Regions from separate parts of the Methylobacterium brachiatum genome, predicted to be linked through region 2. Evidence: predicted binding sites of a transcription regulator. Region 2 holds the regulator's gene; each other region holds the start of a gene.
The links. Region 2 encodes PhoB, which activates phosphate uptake and scavenging genes when phosphate is short. Its sites were predicted from a motif close to TGTCATNNANCTGTCAT; they were not measured.

Region 1: phnC (phosphonate ABC transporter ATP-binding protein) is a predicted target of PhoB. The motif match lies at 2,834-2,850, and genes of this name have one in related genera.
Region 3: BMZ47_RS01255 (CorA family divalent cation transporter) is a predicted target of PhoB. The motif match lies at 3,375-3,391, and genes of this name have one in related genera.

What each region holds. Positions count from the first base shown of each region.
Region 1 is NZ_FOQW01000037.1:10,977-17,096, reverse strand. It holds partial or broken gene BMZ47_RS27345 (autotransporter outer membrane beta-barrel domain-containing protein) at 1-153, shown strand, start outside; gene BMZ47_RS27340 (ceramide glucosyltransferase) at 288-1,436, shown strand; gene BMZ47_RS27335 (DUF1045 domain-containing protein) at 1,462-2,148, shown strand; gene BMZ47_RS27330 (LbetaH domain-containing protein) at 2,141-2,773, shown strand; gene phnC (phosphonate ABC transporter ATP-binding protein) at 2,896-3,744, shown strand; gene phnD (phosphonate ABC transporter substrate-binding protein) at 3,859-4,785, shown strand; gene phnD (phosphonate ABC transporter substrate-binding protein) at 4,889-5,818, shown strand; gene phnE (phosphonate ABC transporter, permease protein PhnE) at 5,844-6,120, shown strand, end outside.
Region 2 is NZ_FOQW01000013.1:73,392-79,511, reverse strand. It holds gene BMZ47_RS28105 (hypothetical protein) at 1-286, shown strand, start outside; gene BMZ47_RS17990 (protein-disulfide reductase DsbD family protein) at 443-2,593, shown strand; gene phoB (phosphate regulon transcriptional regulator PhoB) at 2,607-3,302, opposite strand; gene phoU (phosphate signaling complex protein PhoU) at 3,480-4,202, opposite strand; gene pstB (phosphate ABC transporter ATP-binding protein PstB) at 4,578-5,393, opposite strand; gene pstA (phosphate ABC transporter permease PstA) at 5,416-6,120, opposite strand, start outside.
Region 3 is NZ_FOQW01000002.1:269,286-275,405, forward strand. It holds gene BMZ47_RS01240 (prephenate dehydrogenase) at 320-1,081, shown strand; gene groL (chaperonin GroEL) at 1,217-2,857, opposite strand; gene groES (co-chaperone GroES) at 2,930-3,220, opposite strand; gene BMZ47_RS01255 (CorA family divalent cation transporter) at 3,430-4,416, shown strand; gene BMZ47_RS01260 (methyl-accepting chemotaxis protein) at 4,613-6,073, shown strand.

The DNA.
Region 1 (6,120 bases), on a different contig from region 2:
GGCGTCCCGATCGACCGGGACGCGCTGGTGGCCGGCGCCGGGCTCGACCTGGCGGTGGCACCCAACGCCAGCCTGGGCGTGGCCTATACCGGCCAGGTCGGCGCCCGCGCCCAGGACCAGGCCGTGAAGGGCAATTTCACCCTCCGGTTCTGATGGGCGCTCTGTCACACGACTGACGCGGTCCGGCCGCTAGAGCCGCGCCCGGACTGGGTGCGGCTCTAAGTCGTTGATGCGACGCGCGCTCGCCGGCGAGCCGGGCCGATCACGAGCGTACACGAGGGATCCGCATGATTGACCCCACGGTGTCGGCTTTGTCCCTCGGCGCGATCCTGGCCCTCGTCCAGATCGCCAGCATCGCGATCGCGGGCCGGCGCATCGGCCAGGTCCACGGCGCCTCCACCTTCCCGGCCGGCGCCCCCGTCTCCCTGGTCCGCCCGCTCCACGGGATCGAGGCGTTCAGCGACGAGATGCTGGCCCGCAGCTTCCGCCTCGCCTATCCGGCCTACGAGCTGATCTTCTGCGTGGCCGATCCCGACGATCCGATCGTGCCGCGGGTGCAGCGCCTGATCGCCGACCACCCGCAGGTGCCGGCCCGGCTGATCCTCGGCGACGAGCGCATCAGCGACAATCCGAAGCTCAACAATTGCCTGCGCGGCTGGCGCGCCGCCGCGCATGACTGGGTCGTGCTGGCCGATTCCAACGTGGCCATGCCGCCGGACTACCTCCAGCGGCTCCAGGCGGCCTGGCGGGACGAGACCGGCCTCGTCTGCTCGACCCCGGCGGGCGCCCGTCCGGGCAGCTTCATGGCCGAGGTCGAATGCGCCTTCCTCAATACGCTGCAGGCGCGCTGGCAATACGCCGCCGAGGCGTTTGGCCTGGGCTTCGCGCAGGGCAAGAGCATGCTCTGGCACAAGCCCTTCCTGGAGGCCCAGGGCGGCCTGCAGGCGCTGGCCTCCGAGATCGCCGAGGACGCCGCCGCCACCAAGCTGGTGCGGGCGGCGGGCAAGCGCGTCCACCTGGTCGCGAGCCCGTTCGAGCAGCCGCTCGGCCCCCGCGGCTTCCGCGAGGTCTGGGCCCGGCAGCTGCGCTGGGCGCGGCTGCGGCGGGTGACCTTCCCGCTGTTCTTCGCTCCGGAGATCGGCAGCGGCGTCCTGCTGCCGGCGCTCCTGATCGCCCTCTGGGCCGGCAGCCTGACCGGACTCGCGGGCGCTGCCGCCCTCGCCGGGCTATGCTATATCGCCGAAGACCGGCTCGCGGCCCGCGCGGGCTGGCATCGCGGGCCGCGGATGTGGGCGGCCTTCCTGGTGCGCGACGCGCTGATCCCGGCGATCTGGCTGGGGGCCTGGGTGCAGAGCGCCATCGTGTGGCGCGGCAACGCCATGGATGTGCGCCCCCGCCGGGCGAGCGTCGACCGCGCCTGCGCGCCGACGGCGTGACCGCGCGGGAGCCGGAGGTCGGGACATGACGCGCCGCTACGCCCTCTACTGGCTCCCCGCGCCCGGCTCGGGGCTCGCGGCCTTCGGCAATGCCGTGCTCGGCTACGACAACGTCGCCGGCGCCCCGGTCCCGCATCCGGACGGGCTCGGCGACCTCGCCGCGGTCACCGCGGGGGCCCGGATCTACGGGTTCCACACGACCCTCAAGGCGCCGATGCGCCTCGCCCCGGCGGCCGAGGAGGCGGACCTTCTCGCGACCGCCCGGGACCTCGCGGCCGGGCACCCGCCGGTTTCGCTCGGCCCGCTGCGGGTCGCGGCGCTCGGGCCGTTCCTCGCCCTGGTGCCCGAAGCCCCGCCGCCGGAGCTCGGCCTGCTCGCCGCCGAATGCGTCGCCGCCCTCGATCCGCTGCGGGCGCCGCTCTCGGAGGCCGAGCGCGCCAAGCGCCGCCCGGAGCGCCTCGATCCGCGCGGCCGCGCGCTCCTGGCCCGCTGGGGCTACCCGTATGTCTTCGAAGCCTTCCGGTTCCACATGACGTTGACCGATGCCCTGCCGGAGCCCGGCCGCGCCGCCTGGCTGCGCCGGCTGACCGAGGCCTACGCCGCCTCCGGGCCGGAACCCGTGGTGATCGACGCCGTGAGCCTCCTGTCCCAGGACGGGTCCGAGCCGTTCCGGCTCCTGGCGCGCCTGCCCTTCGGGGGCGCCCATGGCTGAGCATTATCTGGGCCTCACGCCCGCGATCGACCCGAGCGCCCGGGTCACCGAGTGCCATCTCGGCCGGTACACCGAGGTCGGCGCCCGCACGCGCCTGACCGAGACCGTCCTCGACGATTATTCCTACATCAGCCAGGACGGCGAGGTGATCTACACCACCATCGGCAAGTTCTGCTCGATCGCGTCCCACGTCCGGATCAACCCGGGCAACCACCCGATGGAGCGCGCGAGCCAGGCGCATTTCACCTATCGGGCCCGTGCCTATTGGCCGAAGGAGGTGGACGAGGAATCCTTCTTCGAGCGCCGCCGGTCCAGCCCGGTGACCATCGGCCACGATGTCTGGATCGGCCACGGGGTCGTCGTGCTGCCCGGCCGCACCATCGGCACCGGCGCCGTAATCGGCGCGGGGGCGATCGTGACCCGCGACGTGCCGGCCTACACGATCGTCGTCGGCAACCCGGCCCGGCCGGTGCGCCGCCGCTTTCCGGAGCCGATCGCCGAGCGCCTGGAACGCCTTGCCTGGTGGGACTGGGACCACGAGCGCCTGCGCCGGGCGCTGCCGGATTTCCGCGCGCTCTCGATCGAGGATTTCCTGGAACGGTACACAAGTTGGTCCGGGACATAGAGCGCAGCGCTCTGCGCGTCCGCTGCTTTGGTGCGCCGACTAAATAAATCGGATCGTATTCGTCATCCAATCGTCGTCGAAGAGGCGTTTAGCTGCGCGCATTCCGCAGCGGATGGACATGAATGCTCGTCGTCGAGGATCTCACGCGTCAGTACGGCGGCCGCCGGGCCGTGGACGGTGTCTCGTTGCAGATCGAGCGCGGGACCTTCGTGGGCGTGATCGGCCGGTCTGGAGCCGGCAAATCGACACTTCTGCGCCTGATCAACCGGCTTGCCGACCCGAGTTCGGGCCGCATCCTCTATGACGGCCGCGACGTCACCGGCCTGACGGGCCGGGCCCTGCGGGAATGGCGCACCCGCTGCGCCATGATCTTCCAGCAATTCAACCTGGTCGGCCGGCTGGACGTGATGAACAACGTCCTGATGGGCCGGCTCAGCCATGTGCCGACCCATCGGTCCCTGCTCCGGATGTGGTCCGACGAGGACCGGGCCATGGCGCTCGCCGCCCTCGAGAGCTTCGACATGGGCGAGTTCGCCGGCCAGCGGGCCGACGGCCTGTCGGGCGGGCAGCAGCAGCGCGTCGCCATCGCCCGGGCCCTCGTGCAGGAGCCGGAGATCCTGCTGGCCGACGAACCGGTGGCGTCCCTGGATCCGCGCAACACCCGCCTGGTGATGGACGCGCTGGCCGCGGTGAACCGGCGCTACGGCATCACGGTCCTGTGCAACCTGCACTCGCTCGACCTCGCCCGCGCCTATTGCGACCGCCTCGTCGGGCTCGCCGCCGGCCGGGTGGTGTTCGATGGCGGCCCGTTCGACCTCACCGAGGATGTGGCGCGCCGCCTCTACGGCCTGGAGGCCGGCGAGGTGCTGGACGATTCCGCCGAGCGCGAGGCGGAGCAGCGGGCGGCCATGCCGGGGCTCCCGGGCCTCGTGCCGGTCCAGCCCATCCGCGAGGCCGCCATCGGCGCCTGAGCCGGCGGCGTCGGGACCAAAACGCTAAAAACGACGGGGCGGGGAAGCGCCTGGCTTGGTGTGCCGATTGCGGTCGGCCGATCCAGCGCCTGATACGGATCTGAGACTCACACGATGATCACCCGACGCACCCTCGCCGCCGCGGCAGCGCTCGCGCTGCTCGGCCTGCCGGCCGCCGCCCAGGATTGGAAGGCCAAGTATCCCGAGCTGAGCCTGGGGGTGATCCCCGCGGAGAACGCCAGCGGCACGGCCGACCGTTACGCGCCTCTGACCGCTTACCTGACCAAGGCGCTCGGTGTGCCGGTGAAGCTGCGGGTCGCCAGCGACTACGCCGCGGTGATCGAGGGCCAGCGCGCCGGCAACATCCAGATCGCGTTCTACGGGGCGGCCTCGCTCGCCCGTGCCGCGATGACCGGGGTGAAGCTCGAGCCGATGGTGAGCCCGGTGCACGAGACCGGAACCGCGGGCTATTACTCGGTGATCTACGCCTTGGCCTCCAGCCCGTACAAGACGGTCGAGGACCTCAAGGGCAAGAAGCTCGCCCTGGTCGATCCGAACTCCACTTCCGGCAACCAGGCGCCGCGCTTCTTCCTGAAACAGGCCGGCTACGACGTCGACACGCATTTCGGCAAGGCCGTCTATGCCGGGAGCCACGAGAACGCCGTGCTGGCCCTGACCCAGGGCACCGTGGATGCGGCGGCGAACTTCTGGAACTCCGAGACGGACAGCAATCTCACGCGCATGCTCACCAAGGGCGTCGTGAAGGACGCCGCCGGCAAGCCGATGCAGAAGTCGGACTTCCGCATCGTGTTCAAGTCCGGCGCCCTGCCCGGGGACGCTTACGCCGTGCTGGCCACCCTGCCCGACGACCTGAAGGCCAGGATCCGCCAGGCCTTCGTCGATCTGCCCAAGGCCGACACGGCGGCGTTCAATCGGCTTTCCGACGGCAAGGATCTCGGCGTCACCCCGGTGACGCTCAAGGACTACCAGCCGGTCATGGACATGCTGAAGGCCAACGACGAGCAGCGCAAACGCTCCTGATCCCGGCTTTCACCCGGTTCGCGCCGCGTTGCGGGCGCCACCGCCTCACCACCGGCATGCCGCCGCCCGGCGGCCGGCCGATCCATCACCCGAGGACCACACGATGATCACCCGACGCACCCTCGCCGCCGCGGCCGCGGCGCTCGCCCTCCTCGGCCTGCCGGCCGCCGCCCAGGACTGGAAGGCCAAGTATCCCGAGCTGACCCTGGCGGTCATCCCGATGGAGAATGCCAGCGGCACCAACGACCGCTACGCTCCCCTGGCGAACTACCTGAGCAAGGCGGTCGGCGTGCCGGTGAAGCTGCGGGTCGCCAGCGACTACGCCGCGGTGATCGAGGGCCAGCGCGCCGGCAACATCCAGATCGCGTTCTACGGTGCTGCCTCCTTCGCCCGGGCCGTGATGACCGGCGTGAAGATCGAACCGATGGTGAACCCGCAGCACGAGACCGGCGCGTCGGGCTATTACTCGGTGATCTACACGCTGGCCTCCGGCCCGTACAAGACGATCGAAGACCTCAAGGGCAAGAACCTGGCCCTGGTCGATCCGAACTCCACCTCCGGCAACCAGGCGCCGCGCTTCTTCCTGAAGCGGGCCGGCTTCGACGTGGACAAGCATTTCGCCAAGGTCGTTTACGCCGGGAGCCACGAGAATGCGGTCCTGGCGCTCACCCAGGGCACCGTGGACTCTGCTGCCAACCTGTGGAACTCCGAGACCGACACGATGGTAACCCGCATGGTTGCCAAGGGCGTGCTGAAGAACCCAGATGGCACGCCCATGAAGCAATCGGACTTCCGGGTGGTGTTCAAGTCCGACTTCTTGCCGGAGGGCCCCTATGCCGTGCTGGCGAGCCTGCCGGGCGACCTGAAGGCCAAGATCCGCCAGGCCTTCCTCGACGTGCCGACCGCCGACAAGGCGGCGTTCGACAAGCTGTCCGACGGCAAGGATCTCAGCCTCACCCCGGTGACGCTCAAGGATTACCAGCCGATCATCGACATGCTGAAGTTCAACGACGAGCAGCGCAAGAAGTCCTGATCGCAAGCCTGATCGGACCCCCGCCTTGCGCGGCCTGACACCCCTGCCGCCGGAGCGGGAAGCCGCCCTCTCCGGCCTGTACGCGGCGGCGAGCGGCGCCGCCCGCCGCCGCACGCTCGCGAGCTTCGCCGTCGTCGCGGTGCTGGCGCTGCTTGCGGCCCTCGCCGCCGAAGTGCGGCCGCTGGTCTTCGCCGAGAATATCGGCAAGTTCACCGCCTATCTCGCGCAGATCTGGCCGCCGGTCGGTCTCGAGCATCCGCTCGAGGATGTGCGCGCCTGGTACTGGGGCCTGCCCAAATGGC
Region 2 (6,120 bases):
ATTGAAGACCGTGTGCAACGATCTTCAGGCAGCGACACTCAAGCCGAAGATCAGGCGTTATGAGCCGCCCGGCGGATTTGGTGGTCACATCGTCACGATTGCCGGTGCCGTTTCAGAATTGCAGGACCGGCGGCACGCCGCCGACTACGATCCGTCCCAGTCGTTCCTGCAAACGGATGCGCGGGCGGCGCTCCAGACGGCCCGGTCCGCAGTCCACCGGCTGGCTCACCTGGAGGCGGATCAGCGAAGAGCGTTCCTCTACCTCCTCCTGTTCGAGCCCCGCTGAGCGACCCCAGCGGCGTCATGGTCTCCGTCTCACCGCGCGGAGCGGAGGACAGGATGCGGACCCCCGCGCTATAAGTCGCCTTGTCACGGAAAAGCCGGCGCCGGTCCCGCGGACCCCCGTGTGAAACCGCGACCGCCCCGCGCGCGAAGGGACAGTATGATCCGCCGCCTCGCCTTCCTGGTCCTGATGCTCTTCGCGAGCCTGTCGGCCGCGTCGGCCCAAGGTTTCCGCACGCCGCCCGATCTCGTGCGGGCGAGCCTGGTCGCCGAGCCCGTCGCGGTGGCGGGCGCGCAGCCATTCGCCCTGGCGGTGCGGATGCAGGTGAAGCCGGGCTGGCACGTCTACTGGCGCAATCCGGGCGATTCCGGCCTGCCGCCCGAGGTGACCTGGACCCTGCCGGCGGGCTTCAATGCCGGCGCGATCCGGTGGCCGGCGCCCGAGCGCATCGCGATCGCGACGCTGATGAATTACGGCTACGAGGGCGAGGTCACCTTGCTCGTGCCGGTCACGCCGCCGCCGAGCCTCGACCCGGCGGATCCCGTGCGGATCCGGGCCAAGCTGACCTATCTGGTCTGCGAGACCGAATGTGTGCCGGGCTCCGCCGACCTCGCCCTGACCCTGCCGGTGGGCGAGCCTCGGCCCGATGCCGATCAGGCCGCCCTGTTCGCGCGCGCCCGGACCGCCCTGCCCGCCCCGGCGCTCTGGCCGCTGCGCCTGTCCAGCCAGGGCGACACCCTGCAGCTCGATTTCGCCGCGGCGGGTCTCAAGCCCGAGACCATCAAGAGCGCGTCCTTCTTCCCCTATTCCGAGACCGCGATCGACAATGCCGCCGCGCAGGTGATGACCGTCGACGAGGCCGGCCTGCACCTCACCCTGGCCCGGAGCAGCCCCGCCGAGCCGGCGCCCGCCGCCCTGCCCGGCGTGCTGACCGTCGAGGAGGCGACCGGCGCCGGCACCCACCGCCTCGCTTTCGCGTATGGCGACGAGCCGGTGCTGCCGGCCCCGACGGCGGTGCCCGAGGCCCCGGCCGCGCCGCAGGCGGCCCCCGCCTTCGACGCGCTGACGCTGGCGAGCGCGGTCGGGCTCGCCTTCCTCGGCGGCCTGATCCTCAACCTGATGCCCTGCGTCTTCCCGGTCCTGTCGATCAAGGTGCTGGGCCTTGTGCGGCACGCCGGCGAGAGCGCCGCCCGCGTCCGGCTGCACGGCCTCGCCTACACGGCGGGCGTGCTCGTGAGCTTCCTCGGCTTGGCCGGCCTGTTGCTCGCCCTCAAGGGCGGCGGGGCGGCGATCGGCTGGGGTTTCCAGCTGCAATCGCCGGCGGTGGTCGCCGGCCTCGCCTATCTGCTGCTGGCGATGGGCCTGAGCCTGTCGGGGGTGGTCCATCTCGGCGGGCGGCTCGCCGGATTCGGCGACGGCCTCGCCCGGCGCTCGGGGCTCAGCGGCTCGTTCTTCACCGGCGTGCTGGCAACGCTGGTGGCGACCCCCTGCACGGCGCCGTTCATGGGCTCGGCGGTGGGCTTCGCGCTGACCCAGAGCGCCGGCGTCGCCCTCGCGGTGTTCGCGAGCCTCGGGTTCGGCCTCGCCCTGCCGTTCCTGGTGCTCACCCTGTGGCCGCCGGCCCTGCGGGTGTTGCCGCGTCCGGGCGCCTGGATGGAGACGCTGAAGCAGGTTCTGGCCTTCCCGGTCTACGCCACGGTGGCGTGGCTGGTCTGGGTCCTGGCGCAGCAGGTCGGGCCGCAGGGGCTGCTCTCCGGGCTGATCGGCCTCGTGCTGGTGGGCTTCGCCGCCTGGGCCTGGGAGCATGGGCGCGTGGCGACGCCGGGCTTCGGGCGGGTCGCCCAGGGGCTCGCGGTGCTGACGATCCTGGCGGTGGCAGGCCTGACGCTCAGCCTCGACCGCGACCGGGCGGCCCCCGCCGCCCAGGCCGCCGCCGACGGCGTCCAGCCGTTCACCCAGGCCCGCCTGGACTCCCTGGTGAACGAGCGCCGGCCGGTCTTCGTGAACATGACCGCCGCCTGGTGCATCACCTGCGCGGTCAACGAGACGACCTCGCTCTCGACCAAGGCGGTGCGGGCGGCGATGGCGGATCGGGGCGTCACCTACCTGAAGGGCGACTGGACCAACCAGAACCCGGAGATCACGCGCCTGCTGGAGAAGCACGGGCGCAGCGGCGTGCCGCTGTACCTGCTCTACACCGGCACGGGGGAACCCCAGGTGCTGCCGCAGATCCTCACCGAGGGGACGGTGCTGGCGGCCCTGGAAACGGTGCCGGCCTCAGCCAACAAGAGCGCGGCGCTGGCCCGCTGACCGGACAGGCGGTCTAGGCTTCCAGCGAGAACGTCTCGTCGAAAGCGTAGCCCGAGCCCCGCACCGTGCGGATCGGGTCGGCCTGCCGGGGCGCGTTGAGCGCCTTGCGCAGGCGCCCGACATGCACGTCGACGGTGCGCTCGTCGATATAGACGTCGTGGCCCCAGACCCCGTCGAGGAGCTGCTCGCGGGAGAAGACCCGGCCGGGGGCCAGCATCAGGAATTCGAGCAGGCGGAATTCGGTGGGGCCGAGATGGAGCTCCTCGCCGGCGCGGCGGACCCGGTGCCCGGTGCGGTCGAGCTCGATATCGCCGGCCGCCAGCCGGTCGGCGACATGGGCGGGCTTGGCCCGGCGCAGCAGCGCCCGCACCCGGGCCAGCAGTTCCGGCACCGAGAACGGCTTGACGATGTAGTCGTCGGCGCCCGTGCCGAGGCCGCGGACCCGGTCCCCCTCCTCGCCCCGGGCGGTGAGCATGATCACCGGCAGCCGCTCGGTCTCGCGCCGGGCCCGGATGCGGCGGCACAGCTCGATCCCAGAGAGGCCCGGCAGCATCCAGTCGAGCAGCACCAGATCCGGGGTGCGCTCGGCCAGGAGCAGTTCCGCGTCGTCGCCGCGCGTCGCCGAATCGACCAGGAAGCCCTCGGCCTCCAGGTTGTAGCGCAGCAGGGTGGTCAGGGCCTCCTCGTCCTCGACGATCAGGACTTGCATGCTCACGTTCGTTAACCTGTTCCGTACTCGGTACCGGCCGGCGCGCCCGCGCCGGGGGACCCGGACGCGCCGATGGTGCGGCAGAGGCCGCCATCCCTCAAGCCGCAGGCCGCCACAATCGGGCGTTGCCCCACAGGGCAGCGTGCGGATCGGGCCGACCGCACCGCGACCCGCCTGTTACGGGGCCGTGGCGGCGGGGCCGACGGTCGCGTAGTTCGACGCGTCGTTCTTCGGCCGCTCGCCCGCCAGGGTCTCACCGGTGGCGAGGTAGTGGATCGTCTCGGCGATGTTGGTGGTGTGGTCGCCGATGCGCTCGACGTTCTTGGCGCAGAACAGCAGGTGCGTGCAGAACGAGATGTTGCGCGGATCTTCCATCATGTAGGTCAGGAGTTCGCGGAACAGCGAATTGTACAGCGCGTCGATCTCGCCGTCGCGCTCCCAGACGTCGTAGGCGGCCTTCACGTCGCGGCTCGCATAGGCGTCGAGGATGTCCTTGAGCTGCGCCTCGGCGAGGTCGCTCATGTGGCGCACGCCGAGCACGATCTTCTGCGCCGGCGCCTGATCGGAAATCGCCACGACGCGCTTGGCGACGTTCTTGGCGAGGTCGCCGATCCGCTCCAGGTCGCCCGAGACGCGGATCGCCGAGATGGTCTCGCGCAGGTCGATCGCCAGGGGCTGCCGCCGGGCGATGAGCAGCACGGCCCGCTCCTCGATGTCGCGCTGGAGCGCGTCGAGACGCTTGTCGGCGACGATCACCGCCTGGGCGAGCGTATCGTCCCGGCGGACCAGAGCGTCGGTCGCCTCGGCGGCCATCTTCTCGGCCACGCCGCCCATCTCGGAGATGGAGCGACGCAGGTCATCGAGGTCGGTGTCGTAGGAGCTGACGATATGGCCGGGCATGGTGGATCCTTCGATGGCGTCCCGCAAACCTTGATCCGCGAGGTCTGGCGGAAACCCGCCGCTGCGGTCACGGGCGCCGGGGCGCGTGCCCCGGTGCCCACTCCCTTGCATTGTCTGGAACAGGCTGCGGAGCGGTGAGGATCGGCATCCCGAGCCGAGCCCGCGACCGGAACAACCGGACCGTGCCGATGTTCCCCGACCGAGCAGCCTGTTCCGGAGTCGCGCCGGCGCTTGTTGCGCTTGGGCGCGGCCCCTAGTCTTTAGAGCGGTGCTCTTTTCTCGCCGAAACCGTATTCAACGTTACGGAAAGCGGTAAACATCCCGTTTGACGTCTTCGCATCCCGGAGGTGAGCGTCCGCCCTCCGGGGTCTTGGTTCAGCCGAACCGGCCGGTGATGTAATCCTGCGTGCGCTGCTCGACCGGGTTCATGAACATGCGGTTCGTGGGTCCGAATTCGATCAGCTCGCCGAGATACATGAAGGCGGTGAACTGCGAGATGCGGGCCGCCTGCTGCATGTTGTGGGTGACGATCACGATGGTGAACTCGTCGCGCAGCTGCTCGATCAGCTCCTCGATCCGGCCGGTGGAGATCGGGTCGAGGGCCGAGGTGGGCTCGTCGAACAGGATCACCTCCGGGCTCTGGGCCACGGTGCGGGCGATGCACAGGCGCTGCTGCTGCCCGCCCGACAGGCCGGTGCCGGCTTGGCGCAGCTTGTCCTTCACCTCGTCCCAGAGGGCGGCCTTGCGCAAGGCCTGCTCCACCCGCCCGTCGAGTTCGGATTTCGGCAGCTTCTCGTAGAGGCGCAGGCCGAAGGCCACGTTGTCGTAGATCGACATCGGGAAGGGCGTCGGCTTCTGGAACACCATGCCGATGCGCGAGCGCAGCTCGTTCAGATCGATCGCGGGATCGAGCACGTTCTGGCCGTCGAGCAGGATCTGCCCCTCCGCCCGCTGCTCCGGGTAGAGGCTGTAGATCCGGTTGAAGCAGCGCAGCAGGGTGGACTTGCCGCATCCGGACGGGCCGATCAGCGCCGTGACCTGCCGGTCATGGAAGTTGATGTCGACATTCTTCAGCCCGTGGAAGCTGCCGTAGTAGAAGTTCAGGCCCTTCACGGCGATGCGGACCGCCCCACTCTCGTTGGCGTGGTTGCGGGTGAGATCGACCGTGGGGATCGCGGAGGCGGCGTTCATCGTCGTGTCCTCGAGAAGGGTCTTAGCGCGACATCTGCGGCTTGATGACGAGACGGGCGATGATCGACAGCACCAGGATCGTCGCGGTGATCAGGAGCGCCCCGGCCCAGGCGAGGCTCTGCCAGTTCGGGTAGGGCGAGAGGGCGAACTGGTAGATCATGACCGGGAGGTTCGCGACGCCGCCCATCAGGTCCGGCGAGAACCAGGAATTGTTGTTGAGCGCCGTGAACAGGAGCGGCGCGGTCTCGCCCGCGATGCGGGCCAGCGCCAGGATGATCCCGGTGACGATGCCGGCCGAGGCCGCCCGCCAGGTGACGCTGATGATCACCGTCGAGGGCGGCGCGCCGAGCGCCGCGCCGGCCTCGCGCAGGGTGCCGGGCACCAGGCGCATCATGTCCTCGGTGGTGCGCACGATCACCGGGACCGCGATGATGGCGAGCGCCACGCCGCCGGCCCAGCCCGAATAGGTCCCCATCGGCCGCACCATCAGGGTGTAGACGAACAGGCCGATCAGGATCGACGGCGCCGAGAGCAGGATGTCGTTGAGGAAGCGGATCACCCCGGCGATCTTGGAGAAGCGGCCGTACTCGGCGAGGTAGGTCCCGGCCATGACGCCGATCGGCGTCGCGATCGTGATGCCGATCCCGGTGAGCACGAGGCTGCCCAGGATCGCGTTGGCGATGCCGCCGCCCTCGGATCCGGGGCCGGGGGTCGGGTGCGCGAACAT
Region 3 (6,120 bases), on a different contig from region 2:
CTCCAGCGACTGGCTTCGATCTTCTTAGGCCGATAGGAACGACCACCGACGGGACGGCGCAAGCCGTCCCGTTTTTCGTTTCCAAAGCACGCTCGAAGCGGAACGCCGCGTGTTCAGCCCGATCTGGCCGTCGATGCGGTCCGGTTGACGCGCTCGGTGGCGCGGCCTAGAGGCTCCCCACCATGCTAAGCTTGTTCCCCACCGGATCGTATTACGCGCCGCTCCCTTAGCGGCGGCCTGCTTATCATGCCCAACCGCTGCGTCGTCGGCGGTTGCTCCTGTTCCTGATCCGCCGACCTCGCGCCTGCCCGAGGTCACCGTGTCAGTCTCCCAAGCCACTCAGCTCCGCCCGGTTATCGGAATTATCGGCTTCGGCGCCTTCGGTCGTCTGACGGCCCGATACCTCGCGCCCCATATGGCGTTGCGCGTCTACGAACCGCGCCCGGCCGAGCCCGAAATCCAGACCTACGGTGCCGTGCGGGCGGACCTGGCGGCGGTGGCTCGCTGCCCGGTCGTCATCCTCGCCGTTCCGGTTTCCAGCTTGGCTGCGGTCGTGTCCACGATAGCCCCGCATCTCCGGCCGGGAACGCTGGTGGTCGATGTCGGCTCGGTGAAGATGGAGCCCGTCGCGATCATGCGGGCGGGGCTGCCCCAGGGCGTCGAGATCCTCGGCACCCATCCCCTGTTCGGCCCGCAGAGCGCCGCCGACGGGATCGCCGGCCTGAGGATTGCCGTGTGTCCGGTCTCTGGACGGCGCGGGCGGCGTGCAGCTGCGTTCCTTCGGAAAGTGCTGAAGTTGAAAGTGATCGTCACGACGCCGGAAGCTCACGACCGCGAGGCCGCAGCGGTCCAAGGCCTGACCCATCTAATCGCGCGGGTGCTCGTCGCCATGGAGCCGCTCCCGACGCACATGACGACGCGCAGCTTTTCACTGCTCATGCAGGCGGTGGACATGGTCCGGCATGACGCGCCCGAGGTCTTCGAGGCGATCGAGCGGTCGAACCCGTTCGCGGCCGAGGTCCGCCAGCGCTTCTTCAGCCTGGCTGCTCACGTCGAGGCCGATCTCGCCCGGGACGGCTAGTCCGCTGCCGGCGAGTGACCGGCCACACGAACCGCCCGGACGCAGGCCGGAGCGTGCTGGGCGAACCGGGCCGCCCAAAAGAAAAGGGGCCGCCTCGCGGCGACCCCCTTCCTCGTCTCGACGGGTGGCGTGGACTTAGAAGTCCATGCCGCCCATGCCGCCGCCCGGCATGGCCGGAGCAGGGCTGTCCTTCTTCGGCGCGTCGGCGACCATCGCCTCGGTGGTGACCAGCAGGCCGGCGACCGAAGCGGCGTCCTGCAGAGCGGTGCGCACGACCTTGGCCGGGTCGACGATGCCGGCCTGGATCATGTCGACATACTCTTCGGTCTGGGCGTTGAAGCCGAAGGTCTCCGAGGAGGTGTTGTCGGTGATCTTGCCGACCACGATCGAGCCTTCCACGCCCGCGTTCTGGGCGATCTGACGGATCGGGGCTTCCAGCGCCTTCAGCACGATCTTGATGCCGGCCTGGACGTCGGGGATGTCGGACTTCAACGCGGCGACCGCCTTCTTGGCGCGCAGCAGCGCGGTGCCGCCGCCCGGGACGATGCCTTCCTCGACCGCCGCGCGGGTGGCGTTGAGGGCGTCGTCGACCCGGTCCTTCTTCTCCTTGACCTCGACCTCGGTCGCGCCGCCGACGCGGATCACCGCGACGCCGCCCGCGAGCTTGGCCAGGCGCTCCTGGAGCTTCTCACGGTCGTAATCCGAGGTGGTCTCCTCGATCTGCGCCTTGATCTGCGCGATCCGACCCTCGATGTCCGACTTCTCGCCGACGCCGTCGATGATCGTGGTGTTCTCCTTCTCGATGCGGACGCGCTTGGCGCGGCCGAGCATCGGGAGCGTCACGTTCTCGAGCTTGATGCCCAGATCCTCGGCGATCATCTGGCCCTTGGTCAGGATCGCGATGTCCTCGAGCATCGCCTTGCGGCGATCGCCGAAGCCCGGCGCCTTCACGGCCGCGACCTTCAGGCCGCCGCGCAGCTTGTTCACCACGAGGGTGGCAAGCGCCTCGCCCTCGATGTCCTCGGCGATGATCAGCAGCGGCTTGCCGGTCTGGACCACGGCCTCGAGCACCGGCAGCATCGCCTGAAGCGAGGACAGCTTCTTCTCGTGGATGAGGATGTAGGGATCCTCGAGCTCGGCGACCATCTTCTCCGCATTGGTGATGAAGTACGGGGAGAGGTAGCCGCGGTCGAACTGCATGCCCTCGACGACGTCGAGCTCGGTCTCGGCGGTCTTGGCCTCCTCGACGGTGATGACGCCCTCGTTGCCCACCTTCTGCATGGCGTGGGCGATCATCTCGCCGATCTCCTTGTCGCCATTGGCGGAGATCGTGCCGACCTGGGCGACCTCGTCGGAGGTCGAGACCTTCTTGGCGCGCGCGATGATGTCCTTCACCGCAGCGGCGGTGGCGAGGTCGATGCCGCGCTTCAGGTCCATCGGGTTGATGCCGGCGGCGACGTACTTGGCGCCTTCGCGGACGATGGCCTGGGCCAGCACGGTCGCGGTGGTGGTGCCGTCACCCGCGATGTCGTTGGTCTTCGAGGCCACTTCGCGCACCATCTGGGCGCCCATGTTCTCGAACTTGTCGGCGAGCTCGATCTCCTTGGCGACGGTGACGCCGTCCTTGGTGATGCGCGGGGCGCCGAAGCTCTTCTCGATCACGACGTTGCGGCCCTTCGGACCCAGCGTCACCTTCACCGCGTCGGCGAGGATGTCGACGCCGCGCAGCATCTTATCGCGCGCGTCGGCGGAGAAACGAACGTCTTTCGCTGCCATGGTTTGCCTCTTGTGGTTGGGTTGAACCCCAAGGCCTCGGACGGCCTCAAAGGGCGGGGAAAGGCGATCCGATCAGAGAGCGACGACGCCCATGATGTCGGATTCCTTCATGATCAGGAGGTCCTGACCGTCGATCTTGACCTCGGTGCCGGACCACTTGCCGAACAGGACGCGGTCGCCGGCCTTGACGTCGAGCGCGTTGACGCGGCCCTGCTCGTCGCGAGCGCCGGGGCCGACGGCGACGATCTCGCCTTCCTGCGGCTTCTCCTTGGCGGTGTCCGGAATGATGATGCCGCCCTTGGTCTTCTCCTCGCTCTCGATGCGACGGACGACCACGCGGTCGTGCAGCGGACGGAACTTCATGAGCTGCCCTCTTGCTTCAGGTCTGCAGTTGGCGTTGATGCGGCCTGCGGGACCGCTTCCAAACCCGACTGTTAGCACTCTGTCTTGGCGAGTGCCAATGACGGCGGCGAGATAGCCCTCGCCTGGTTCCGAGTCAAGGCTGTCGCACCCGCGCGCGACGGCGCGATGACGCGACATCAGCCTTCATTTCCCACGGACAACGCGCTCTCATGCTGAGCCTGCACGGACCCGACGGCGCGGTTGCGCTGGACCTCGGCGGACCGATTTCCGGCAACGCCGTCTGGCTCGACCTGAACGATCCGAGTTCCGAGGAAGCCGCCGCCGTCGAGGCGGCGACCGGTCTGCGCGTGCCGTCCCGGGCGGCGCTGTCGGAGGTTGAATCCTCCAGCCGGCTGCGGCGGGTGAAGGGCGGCCTGTCGCTGTCGACGCCGATGATCACCTTCGAGCGCAGCGAGTCGCAGCTGAAGCCGCTCGGTTTCCTCCTGTCGAAGGACCACCTCGTCACCATCCGGTTCCACGAGCTGCGCGCGGTCGACTCGGCCCAGAAACGGATCGCCGACGGCGACGGCAGCGTATCCCCGAGCGAGATCTTCCTGGTCATCCTGGAGGAGCTGGTCGACAGCCTGGCGGATGCCCTCGAGGACATGGCCTCGGAGCTCGACCAGCTCTCGACGCGGATCTTCGACTTCGACCTGCGCGGCGCGAATCGCCGCCGGATGGAGAGCCCGCCGCCGCGCCGGCGCGACCTGGCGCTGCGGCGGATCCTGCGCGGGATCAGCAACCGCGGCAAGGTGCTGGGGAAGATCCGCGCCAGCTTGCTCGGCCTCGAGCGGATCGTGCCGTTCGTGTCGGCCGCCTGCGACGGGCTCGGGCTGCCCGAGGATGGGCGCTTCGAAACGATTCGGCGGGATATCGAATCCCTCGACGAGTTCGAGACGCGGCTCGCCGAGAACGTTCAGTTCCTCCTCGACGCGACGCTCGGGCTCATCAACATCGAGCAGAACAACGTTTTTCGCGTCCTCACCGTCGTTTCGGTGGTGGGCGTACCGCCGACCCTGATCGCCTCGATGTACGGCATGAACTTCAAACACATGCCCGAACTGGACTGGGCCTACGGCTACCCTTACGCGCTCGGCCTGATCCTGTTCAGCGCCCTGGCGCCGATCGTGTACTTCCGGATACGCGGCTGGTTCTGATATTCGCACCTAAGTTTAGATTGTTTGCCGGAGGTTCCCCGGAAGTCTCGGAATACTAGAAGTACAAGAGTTCAAAAATTCGCATTTCTGTCTTGCGCGCCGTAATCTAAGCCGGCACCGTTTCTGAATTCGGGAAGTTAGGTCAAAATTAACGTACTATGCGCTAGGTTTCCGCTCGAGAAGCGCGAGCAGTGATATGTTCAAAAAATCGGTTTACAGCGAGTCGCAGGCCAAGCTCGACGCCTTGAATCGGTCGCTGGCCATCATCGAGTTCTCGATGGACGGCCAGGTTCTCGACGCCAACGAGAACTTCCTCAAATTGATGAAGTACACGCTCGCGGATGTCCGCAACAAGCACCATCGCATCTTCGTCGACCCGGCCTTTGCCAAGAGCGCGGAATACACGGATTTCTGGGCGAAGCTGAAAGACGGGCAATACGTCACCGGCGAGTTCCTGCGCCTCGACAAGGATGGGTCGGAGGTTTGGCTGGAAGCGACCTACAATCCGGTGCTCGATGCCCGCGGCCAGCCGGTGAAGGTGGTCAAGTTCGCCGCCGACATCTCGGCCAAGAAGAATGACATCGACCGGCTGATGTCGATGATCGACAACATGCCGGTTGCGGTCATGACCGCCGATCCGCTCAACGATTTCAAGATCAATTACCTGAACACCACCTCGCGCAAGACCTTGGCCCCCTTGGAGCAATACCTGCCGATCAAGGTCGACGAGATGGTCAACAACTCGTTCGACGTGTTCCACAAGAACCCCCACCACCAGCGCAACATGCTGGCGGATGCGAGCCGGCTGCCGCACCGGACCAAGATCAAGGTCGGCCCGGAGACGCTCGACCTGCAGGTCACCGCCGTCAACGATCGGAAGGGCCGGTATATCGGCCCGATGCTGACCTGGGCGGTCGTGTCCGCGCAGGTGAACATGGCCACCGACGTGAGCCGCGTCGTCGACGCCGTCGGGTCGGCGGTCCGCGACATGCAGCACTCGGCCGAGGGGCTGACGCAGTCGGCGGATTCCGCCCGTCAGAAGGCCTCGTCGGTCGCATCGAATTCCGAGCAGATGAACGGTGCGATCCAGGAGATCTCCGGCCAGGTCGGGCGGGTTTCGGAGCGCGCTCGGCAGATCGCCATCCAGGCCGAGACCACGGACGCGACGATGCGGCAGCTGGCCGAGAACGCGCGCGAGGTCGACGCGGTCGTGAGCATGATCAAGTCGATCGCCGGCCAGACCAACCTGCTGGCGCTGAACGCCACGATCGAGGCGGCCCGGGCCGGTGCCGCCGGGCGGGGCTTCGCGGTGGTCGCCAGCGAGGTCAAGGCTCTGGCCGAACAGACCGCCAAGGCCACGGGGGAGATCACCCAGCAGGTGGCGGCGATCCAGAACGCCACCGGCGAGGCGGTCGGGGCGATCGAGATGATCACCGCCGCCGTGGCCGAACTCTCGACGCTGACCCTGGCGATGGCCAGCGCCGTCGAGGAGCAGGCGGTCTCGACCCACGAGATGTCGGGCAATATCGGCGGGGTCTCGCAGGCTGCCAATGCCACCGGTCAACTGGCGGAGGCCGTCCTGGGCGTCGCCGAGAGCCTGGCCGTCCACTCCTCGGATCTCGCGGAGAGCATCGACCGGTTCATGAAATCCGCCTGAGCCAACGGACGGGGGCAGGCCGCGGCATGAAACCCGCAAGCGGCTTC